Regions from separate parts of the Colwellia sp. PAMC 21821 genome, predicted to be linked through region 2. Evidence: predicted binding sites of a transcription regulator. Region 2 holds the regulator's gene; the other holds the start of a gene.
The links. The regulator LexA, encoded in region 2, represses DNA repair genes until DNA is damaged. The targets are predictions, from matches to a motif close to TACTGTATNNNNATACAGTA.

Region 1 (4,558 bases), 810 kb from region 2:
TGGTTATTAAATTGGGTGATTGATTAACGTGGTATTACTTTGCGGTTAGTTTTTATTGAACGAAACCGATGGATTTACGTTGTTGCTTACGGTTGTTTTCCTCCTGTAGTAGTTGAATGTTCTGAGCGTTGGTTAATGGTTTTTTACTTAAACGGTTTCGCCGAGCGACTATGGCAAAATCACCACCAGTTAAATGCTTCATTTGAAGTAATTGTTGTTTCTGTGTTGATGAAATATTGCCGACAACTTCTTGATATAATTTCAGTACTTGTTGCTGATTGAGATAAGTTAATGTCAGCTTGAAATCGAAACGCCTACGAACAGCTGAATCAATCGATTCAGCTGCATTTGTCGCAGCGAATAGCGTAAGCTCACTTTGCTGAATCTGTTGAAGGAATTCGTTTACAAGCTGCCTCTCGAACTGATTTGTTAAAGATGCACGATTGCTAAGTAAGCTATCAACTTCATCTAGAAACAAAATGGCATTTTGCTGATGCGCTTGTCTAAAAATTTGGGCTACGTTTTTCTCACTTTCCCCCACGTACTTTCCCAGCACATCACTGCATTTAACGGTAATTAATTCTTGCTCTAAAGATTCGGCAAGGTGATTAACTAAGGCTGTTTTTCCCGAACCTGGGGGGCCAAACAATAACGCTCTTGTGCCATCAAAAGTGGTAACGGCTTTAATCAACTCTTCAATGGAATTCATATCACCTTTTAGGTTGATGTACTGTTTATCAAAGGGGATTTCTGCCTGATAACGTGGCTTCGACATAGTTAAAGAACAGGCTGATAATGTTTGTTCAATATGCTCTTCAATACACTGCTCTGCTTTTTTGCCAGTAAGGTTTATTAACCTTGCTACATTGGCGGCTTGTGTAACATGCGCTGGCGTTAAATCGTCAATCTGGCTAAGTGACTCTTTAAAAGCTGGCGTTACACGTAAATGCTTAAGCGGCTTACTCAATATCTGTTTCTTAATGGTGGCTGGCGGTGTCGGTACTTCCAATACATAGCTGAAACGTCTAATACAACTGTCTTCCACTTGGTCGATATGATTGGTTATCCAGATTGTAGGTAGAGCATTATCACTTAACACTTGATGTAATCGGTCTTTAGAAACCTTCTTTTCGCCAAAATCAGCAAAGAACACATCTTCGCATTCATCAACTATCAGCATTGAATTTGGCTCACCAGCTAACATTGCCTGTAACAGGTCGTAATGTTGTAAGCGAAGCGTTGCGGTATTTAATTCTGAGGTAAGCTCGTCTTTCTTAACTTGATACTGTTCACCTTGAGCTTTAACTGTCATTAAACTGCTCCTGCAATAGTGCGCGAGTACCTTACTTAACTCGGTTTTACCTGTACCTGCTATGCCGTGTATAAGTATATTTACTCCATGTACTTTCTGTTTAACCGCCTGTTTCATAAACTCGGTTAGATAACTCAGGTTAAGGTGTGGGTAATCATGTAGTGACAACTCACTTTTTGGTAGTACTTCAAAGCAACCTGAAACCAGCTCTTTAAAGTTATTGGTATCTATACTGACCACGTTATTGACTAAGGCTTTAGGTAAATGAAGTATGCTTAAAACCTCGTTGCAGGGGTGTGGGAATAGACCTGTTTTTGAAATAGCTAACGTGGCTATTTCTATTTCCACCAATCCCATGTTAAGCGCCGAAGAAATCAGTAAATTATGTTTATTGGTTGTGTAATAAAGATGGTTGCTAATGAAGTCGGCTAAACCAAAGTTAAGTGTACAAAGAGCAGATAACTGAAGTAGCGGCTCACACGCTTTACTTAATTTTAGAGCGTCACAAATAACATGGCAGTTATTGACTAGCCTTTTATTGAGCAGGTCATTTTGCTTAGGTATATTTAATAGATTATTAAGTTCAGCCAAACGTTCATTGTCCGATTTACCTTTGGTCTTAAATGACTTTCCTGTTAATGCGGTAATGGTTACTTCAGGGATTTCCTCTAAAGCATCTGCTTCGTAATAACTTGAATTGATAATCTCTTTTACAAAGTCGCAGGCGAGTTTCTGTATACCGAGTGAGTTGAACTGCATCGGATGTCTTCTTGTTGTGTTGGTGGGGTAGCTACATTTTACTATCTTTAAGTGCCTATTATTAGGGCACTTTTTGACAACTTTATTTATATTTCGGTGATTGTTCGAGGCTGATGTTTTGAGGTTTTTTAGCGCACCTTCATCTAATTTACTTATATGCTTACGAACATAATTATAAGTAAAACTTTCTAAATACCACCACAATAACTATACTGTGTTTTTGTACAGTTACTGGGTTTTGTTATGAAGGTAATACCTATTTATATCGAAGCAGGCATTTCAGGCTTCGAATCACCAGCGGCAGAATATAAAGAGCTTGGTCTGTCATTAGACCAACTTCTTATTCGCCACCCTAATGCTACTTTTATCGGTCAAGCCTCAGGACAGTCAATGCAAGGGGGTGGTATTTTTGATGGGGATTTGCTTATTGTCGATAGGTCGTTAACTGTTAGAAATGGCGACATTATTGTGGCTAACTTTAATGGCTGTTTTGTTTGTAAGTTAATAGATAAGCCACATGCTAGATTACTTTCTGCCTCTAAAGAACATGCACCTGTAACAATAAAACCTGATGATGACTTTCAACTAGAAGGAGTGGTTACACGCTCTATTAGACTTCATCATCCCGCACCTGAATTAGCCGCATGTATGCACTAGTTGATGCGGTCTCTTTTTATGCTAGCGCGGAAAAGGTATTTGACCCAAGCATAAGAAATAAACCTGTGGTTGTTTTGACTAATAACGATGGGTGTATTTGTGCTGTTTGTCCTATTGCTCGAAGACTCGGTATACCTAAGTTTGAACCGTATTTTAAAGTAAAGTGGCTACTTCAAAAACATGGTGTGGTGGTTCGTTCTTCTAACTATGAACTTTATGCCGACTTAAGTGAAAGGATGATGAATGTTATTGCTAGATATAGTGATAACCATTATGTGTATTCTATTGATGAGTCATTTTTACACTTTAAAAACTACGGAACATTAATTAAAGATTGGAATAAATACGGTCATGAAATAAGAAGGGCTATTTGGAAAGAAACCAAGTTACCTGTAGGTGTTGGCTTTGGTACTACGTCAACACTAGCAAAGGCGGCAAACCATGCGGCTAAAAAACTCAGTGGCTATAATGGTGTGGCGGTAATAGACAATTTTCAAAGCGGCAAAGCCATATTAGAACGGATGGACGTAAACGAGGTGTGGGGTATTGGTAGGAAAATATCTCAACGTTTAAAGCAACAGGAAATTAAAACAGCTTATCAATTATCGACTCAATGCCCTAAGGCTATGCGGAAACAATTTAGCGTTGTTACCGAACGAACCGTTAATGAATTAAACGGCATTAGTTGTTTGTCGTGGGATGACATTAGAGAGCCTAAGCGAGAGATATTTTCAACGCGTAGTTTTGGGCTACGTATTGTTGATATTCATACATTACAATCAGCGTTAGCAACGCATGGATCTATTGTCGCTAAGAAAGTAAGGCAACAGTCATCATTGGTTAAAAAACTGATGATATTTGCTTCTAGTTCGCCTCACGATGATAACTACTATAAACAAACGATGGTTTATAGGTTTCCAGTAGCCACTGACAATAGCTGTGATATTGCCAAAGCAATTAGCTTGGTGCTGGCAGATATTTTTGTTGAAGGTGTTCGTTTCTATCGTTGTGGTGTTGGTGCCATTGAATTGGAAAGCAGGGCGTTTAAACAGCCTGATTTATTCATGCCAGATAATTCAAATCCAGTGTTGATGAAGTGCTTTGATAATATTAATAACCGATATGGTCAAGGAACGCTAAAACTAGGTGCTGAAGGACAGTCGGAAACGTGGCCAATGAAACGACACTTCCTTAGCCCACAGTTCACTACAAGCTGGCGCGATATTCCGAAGATACATTGCTGAGTTTACCTTGATAAACCTTCAAAGTTTAACGCTATTAGTCAGTTAAAATTGATTCAATATGGATATTTGATGTTTGCTTTATAATCATACTTTCTTCAGCCTTCAACTCACTGGGGTCTCAGGGGACTTACTATCACAATCAAACTCTAATATTTTCTTGGTTTCTTGGTATAACTCAGGAACCGTTTTACTACTTCTAAAATCTAAAAACTTAATTCTTATTCCTTTCCTGTTTGTTTTTCCTGTTGCTTCATATTCTTCTTTGGTGTTTTTACTCAGTCTTTTTCTATTGAATTCATAATGTATCAAGCCAATGCTATCAAGCTTCTTTAATGCTTTCTGAATAAATTGTTCATTAGGTGTGAGTTTTAAGTTTTTAGATCTGTGTTGTCGGTAGTCGGTTTTTTTTGCAAATTTAAAGGCAAGAGCAATTAAGTTATCGTAGTAGTAATACTTTTTAAATGGAGTCTCATTTGATAGATGATCAGTAACTAAGAACAATGAAAATTCAAGCTGTTGCGGTGTTAGGAACGGTGTGATTTTAGTCTTTGTCGTTTCGTTACTGTTTACTATGCCCTCAACAGCT
Region 2 (4,558 bases):
CCTCAGCACCGGCGCTAAAACAATAACCCATAGCTTGATCTCTTAAACAATGACCATCTTCTAAGGTGAGAATTTTTTGATTATGCAGATCATCAAAAGTCACTGTCGATCTGTTAGCAAGTGCATGTGATGGAGACGTTGCCATCACCAAAGGCTCAGTGAATAAATCATATCGTTCAAAGCGCGCCATTTCGGGTAGCCAAGGCAGAATTAAAATATCGAGTTTGCCTGTTTCCAACTGTTGCAGTAAATCTTGAGTTCTATTCTCATGTAAATAGAAGTTTATTTTCGTTAGATTGCTGTTCAGCGTTGGCATAATATGCGGCAGTATATAAGGCGCTAACGTGGGGATTAAGCCGATATGCAAGTCACCCGACAGTGGATCAAGCAGGGCTTTAGCTGCTTCTTCAAAATTATTTGCCGCGTTCAATACTTGTTGGGCTTGTTGAACTAGCTTTTCACCAGCGGGCGTTAGCATTACATTGCGAGGCTGCCGCTCAATTAATGTTAATTTAAGTCGCTGCTCTAACTTCTGAATTTGCCCACTCAACGTTGGTTGACTAACAAAACAGGCATCAGCAGCATGGCCAAAATGTTTATATTGGGCAATGGCCGTAAGATATTCTAAGTCACGTATTTTTATCATAGTTAAAATCTATGGTTGTTAGGGGTTTAATAGTTAAATTATTTTATCTTAAAAGATGAAATTCAGCCACTGTGCTCTATTATGCTAATTAATAACTTAATGGTATTAAATACAACAAGGTAACAACACTGCAAAAATATACTTGTGAAAATAGAAGTAGTAAGTTTAAAGTTTGTTTATTTATTTTGATATTTTATTTATTTTACAAGCCAATTGGATTTATACCCATAGATCATTTTGAGCGGTTAGATCACTGTTCGCATCACCAGTATTCACTACGCCTTTTGGCTCCACAATCATAATTTTACATTCAGCCTTAGCGACGGGTTTATGTTCAACACCTTTAGGGATCACAAACATTTCGCCAGGCGATAAGGTGACAAGTCCATCTCGAAATTCAATAGTAAGAACGCCATCAATGACAATAAAAACCTCATCTGTTTCTGGATGGTCATGCCACACAAATTCACCTGCTACTTTCACTAATTTAAATTGATAATCATTCATTTCAGCGATAACACGCGGTGACCAATGCTCAGAAAATTGGCTAAACTTATCTTTAAAGTTGATTACTTTTGACTTCATCTTAGCTCCTAGGGCTTAATTTAAGCTTTTAATATTACATAATTCTCACGTTTGATAAACTACAAATTTTTCACTTAAATAAGAAAAGCTATTGTTTTAAAAGTGTTTTTAATTATTTGAAGTAAAATAAACAGAAAGTTATTATTAAAATTCACATTTAAATTTACAAAACTGCTCAATCTCTCCGCAATAATTTCTTGCGTTTCCATAAAGCCTGTATAGAATAACAGTAATACTGTGTAAAAACACAGGCTTACTCTTCAGTCGCTTAAGGAATAAAAATGCGCCCTTTAACACCTAGACAACAGCAGATATTTGATCTGATCAGAGCAAAAATTTCGGATACGGGTATGCCGCCAACTCGTGCCGAAATAGCGACTAACTTTGGGTTTAAATCGGCCAATGCAGCAGAAGAACATTTAAAAGCGCTAGCTAAGAAAGGCTATATTGAGATGTTACCTGGTACTTCTCGTGGCATTCGTCTTGCAGAAGAGTTTATTGAAGAAGATGGTTTACCCCTTATCGGCCGAGTCGCGGCAGGTGAGCCAATTTTGGCACAAGAACATGTTGAGCAGCATTATAAAATTGATGGCAGTTTATTTCATCCTCCGGCAGATTATTTATTGCGCGTTAATGGCGAGAGTATGAAAGATATCGGCATTTTAGATGGCGATTTGCTCGCTGTTCATCAAACCACTGACGTACAAAATGGCCAAGTTATTGTTGCTCGTGTTGAAGACGATGTTACGGTTAAGCGTTTTAAACGTGAAGGTAATGTGGTTTATTTACATGCTGAAAATGAAGATTTTTCGCCAATCAAAGTCGATTTAAAGTCACAACAATTTAACATTGAAGGCCTAGCTGTAGGGGTTATTCGCGCAGCAGATTGGATGTAAATAACCATGCGCCCACGGTAGATTTTTTGCGATTCACCTAATCCATATCACGCAGATTTAATGAGTGTTTTTTTTAAATAGCTTGTTTAAATCTGCATGTTCCTTTCGTTTAATCGTTTTTCTAGCACCAGATGTATTTTTGTCCTGAACAATTCTATTATTAGCCAATAAATAACGCTAGTAGCCTGTTTTTTATACAACTAATTCTGTGGTTGAATATTTATTATTCAGCACAACAAACACCCTCTGAACAAAAAATAAACATTGGATTAACCCCAGTGAAAATGGACGTATCACTCTGTTTAGGGTTATTACTCTATTGTATTTATTGGTTTTTATTTTACATGCTTTTGAAATTTTAAATTGACCCCGATCAAGTTTTAAGTAATTCTAGTCTAGAAAACGTACAAACATAACAATAGGGCGCAATTGACAGTAGTTGAATAATGCGTCACTTAAATAATAATAAATGTATGCGCAAAATAGTCGGCCTTCATCGTGAAGTCGTGTTGTTTTGCCTTAAAAGGGTGAAGGAGATGTCGAGTGAAAAGACGTAACCTAGGTTTGCTGTTGCTAGGGGGCTTGTTGTCGAGTTCGGTATGGGCAGATATGTCGCTGAACTTAACCAAAGGTGTTACGGAAGTTAGTAGAGACGTATACGATTTACATATGTTGGTTCTCTATATCTGTACAGCTATTGGTGTTGTGGTATTTGGTGCTATGTTTTGGTCTATGGTGTTTCACCGTAAATCAAAAGGCTTTAAACCAGCAACCTTCCATGAAAGCACAAAAGTAGAAATTCTCTGGACGGCTATTCCTGTCGTCATTCTAATCGCTATGGCTGTTCCTGCCACTACCACGCTCATTGATATGGAAAATAACGATGATGCAGATATAACTATTCAGGTAACCGGCTCTCAGTGGAAATGGCATTATAAATACTTTGATCAAGACCTTGAGTTTTATTCGGTACTTTCTACGCCACGTGACCAATACGAAAACCAAGATGGTACTTCAGCAGAGAAAGGTGAAAACTACCTGCTAGAAGTTGACCGTCCTTTAGTTATTCCAACCAATAAAAAAGTACGTTTTGTTATTACCTCTGATGATGTTATCCATGCTTGGTGGGTTCCAGCATTTGCTGTAAAACAAGATGCTAACCCTGGTTTTATTAACGAAGCTTGGACTAAGGTAGATGACCCTGGTGTTTATCGCGGCCAATGTGCTGAGCTATGTGGTAAAGATCATGGTTTTATGCCGATAGTTGTCGAAGTGAAATCTGAAGCTGATTACGCCATTTGGCTTAATGAACAGAAAGAGTTGAAGGCTAACGCGGCAGCTGCAGAAGCGGCATCGTTAAATGCTTCAGTTCCTTTAGAAGAATTGATGCAACTAGGTGAAACAACTTACACCGCATATTGTGCAGCGTGTCACCAAGTTAGTGGCCAAGGCTTACCACCAGCATTTCCAGCGCTTAAAGGTAGTGCTGTTGCGACAACAGGTCCTGCTAGCGAGCACATAGATATTGTTTTCAATGGTAAAGCTGGCACCGGCATGCAAGGTTATGGCAAGCAACTGAGCTTAAAAGAAATCGCAGCTGTTGTGACTTATGAGCGTAATGCTTGGGGTAATAATACCGGTGAAGCTGTTCAAGCTGCCGATGTTCAAGCAGCTTCTGGTAGTGCAGCGGCAGGTATTATAGATACTGTTGAAGCAGCGGTTGAAAATGTTACTGAGACAGTTACAGAAGTTGTGGCTGATATTATCCCTGCAGAAGATTTATCAAAGGTTTATAGCCAAGATGAATTGATGACGATGGGTGAAGAAGTCTACATGACTGCTTGTGCTGCTTGTCATCAAGCAAGTGGTGAAGGCATGGCACCAGTATTCCCTGGGCTTAAAGGTAGTGCTATTGCCACAGGTGATGTTGCAGTGCATTTGGATATGGTGCTTAACGGTAGCAAGAAAAATCCAGCGATGGCGGCTTTTGCTAGCCAATTAACTAAAACGCAAATTGCTGCGGTTGTCACTTACGAGCGTAATGCTTGGGGTAACAACACCGGTGATTTAGTCCAGCCAGCAGATGTTGCTGCTAGCGCGAAGTAGGGAGGCGTTAAAATGACTACAGATGTAATTAATGATCAATCCGAACATGATTCACATGACGGTGAGCACCATGATCATAAAATGACCGGCCTGAAACGCTGGTTATATACTACTAACCACAAAGACATCGGTTCGATGTACTTATGGTTCTCATTTATCATGTTTTTAACTGGTGGCGTTATGGCGCTGGTTATTCGTGCTGAGTTATTTCAGCCAGGATTACAGATAGTTGAGCCTGACTTCTTTAACCAAATGACCACCGTTCATGGTCTTATTATGGTCTTCGGCGCGATCATGCCGGCCTTTACTGGCTTGGCTAACTGGA

Region 1: the regulator LexA is predicted to act here: its motif matches at 2,282-2,301, upstream of A3Q33_RS05495 (LexA family protein).

The regions. Positions count from the first base shown of each region.
Region 1 covers NZ_CP014943.1:1,309,161-1,313,718, reverse strand. Annotated here, with positions in the region: gene A3Q33_RS05500 (AAA family ATPase) at 53-2,071, opposite strand; gene A3Q33_RS05495 (LexA family protein) at 2,315-2,728, shown strand; gene A3Q33_RS05490 (Y-family DNA polymerase) at 2,716-3,972, shown strand; gene A3Q33_RS05485 (hypothetical protein) at 4,075-4,558, opposite strand, start outside.
Region 2 covers NZ_CP014943.1:2,115,280-2,119,837, forward strand. Annotated here, with positions in the region: gene oxyR (DNA-binding transcriptional regulator OxyR) at 1-646, opposite strand, end outside; gene A3Q33_RS08920 (cupin domain-containing protein) at 866-1,231, opposite strand; gene lexA (transcriptional repressor LexA) at 1,513-2,127, shown strand; gene coxB (cytochrome c oxidase subunit II) at 2,671-4,233, shown strand; gene ctaD (cytochrome c oxidase subunit I) at 4,246-4,558, shown strand, end outside.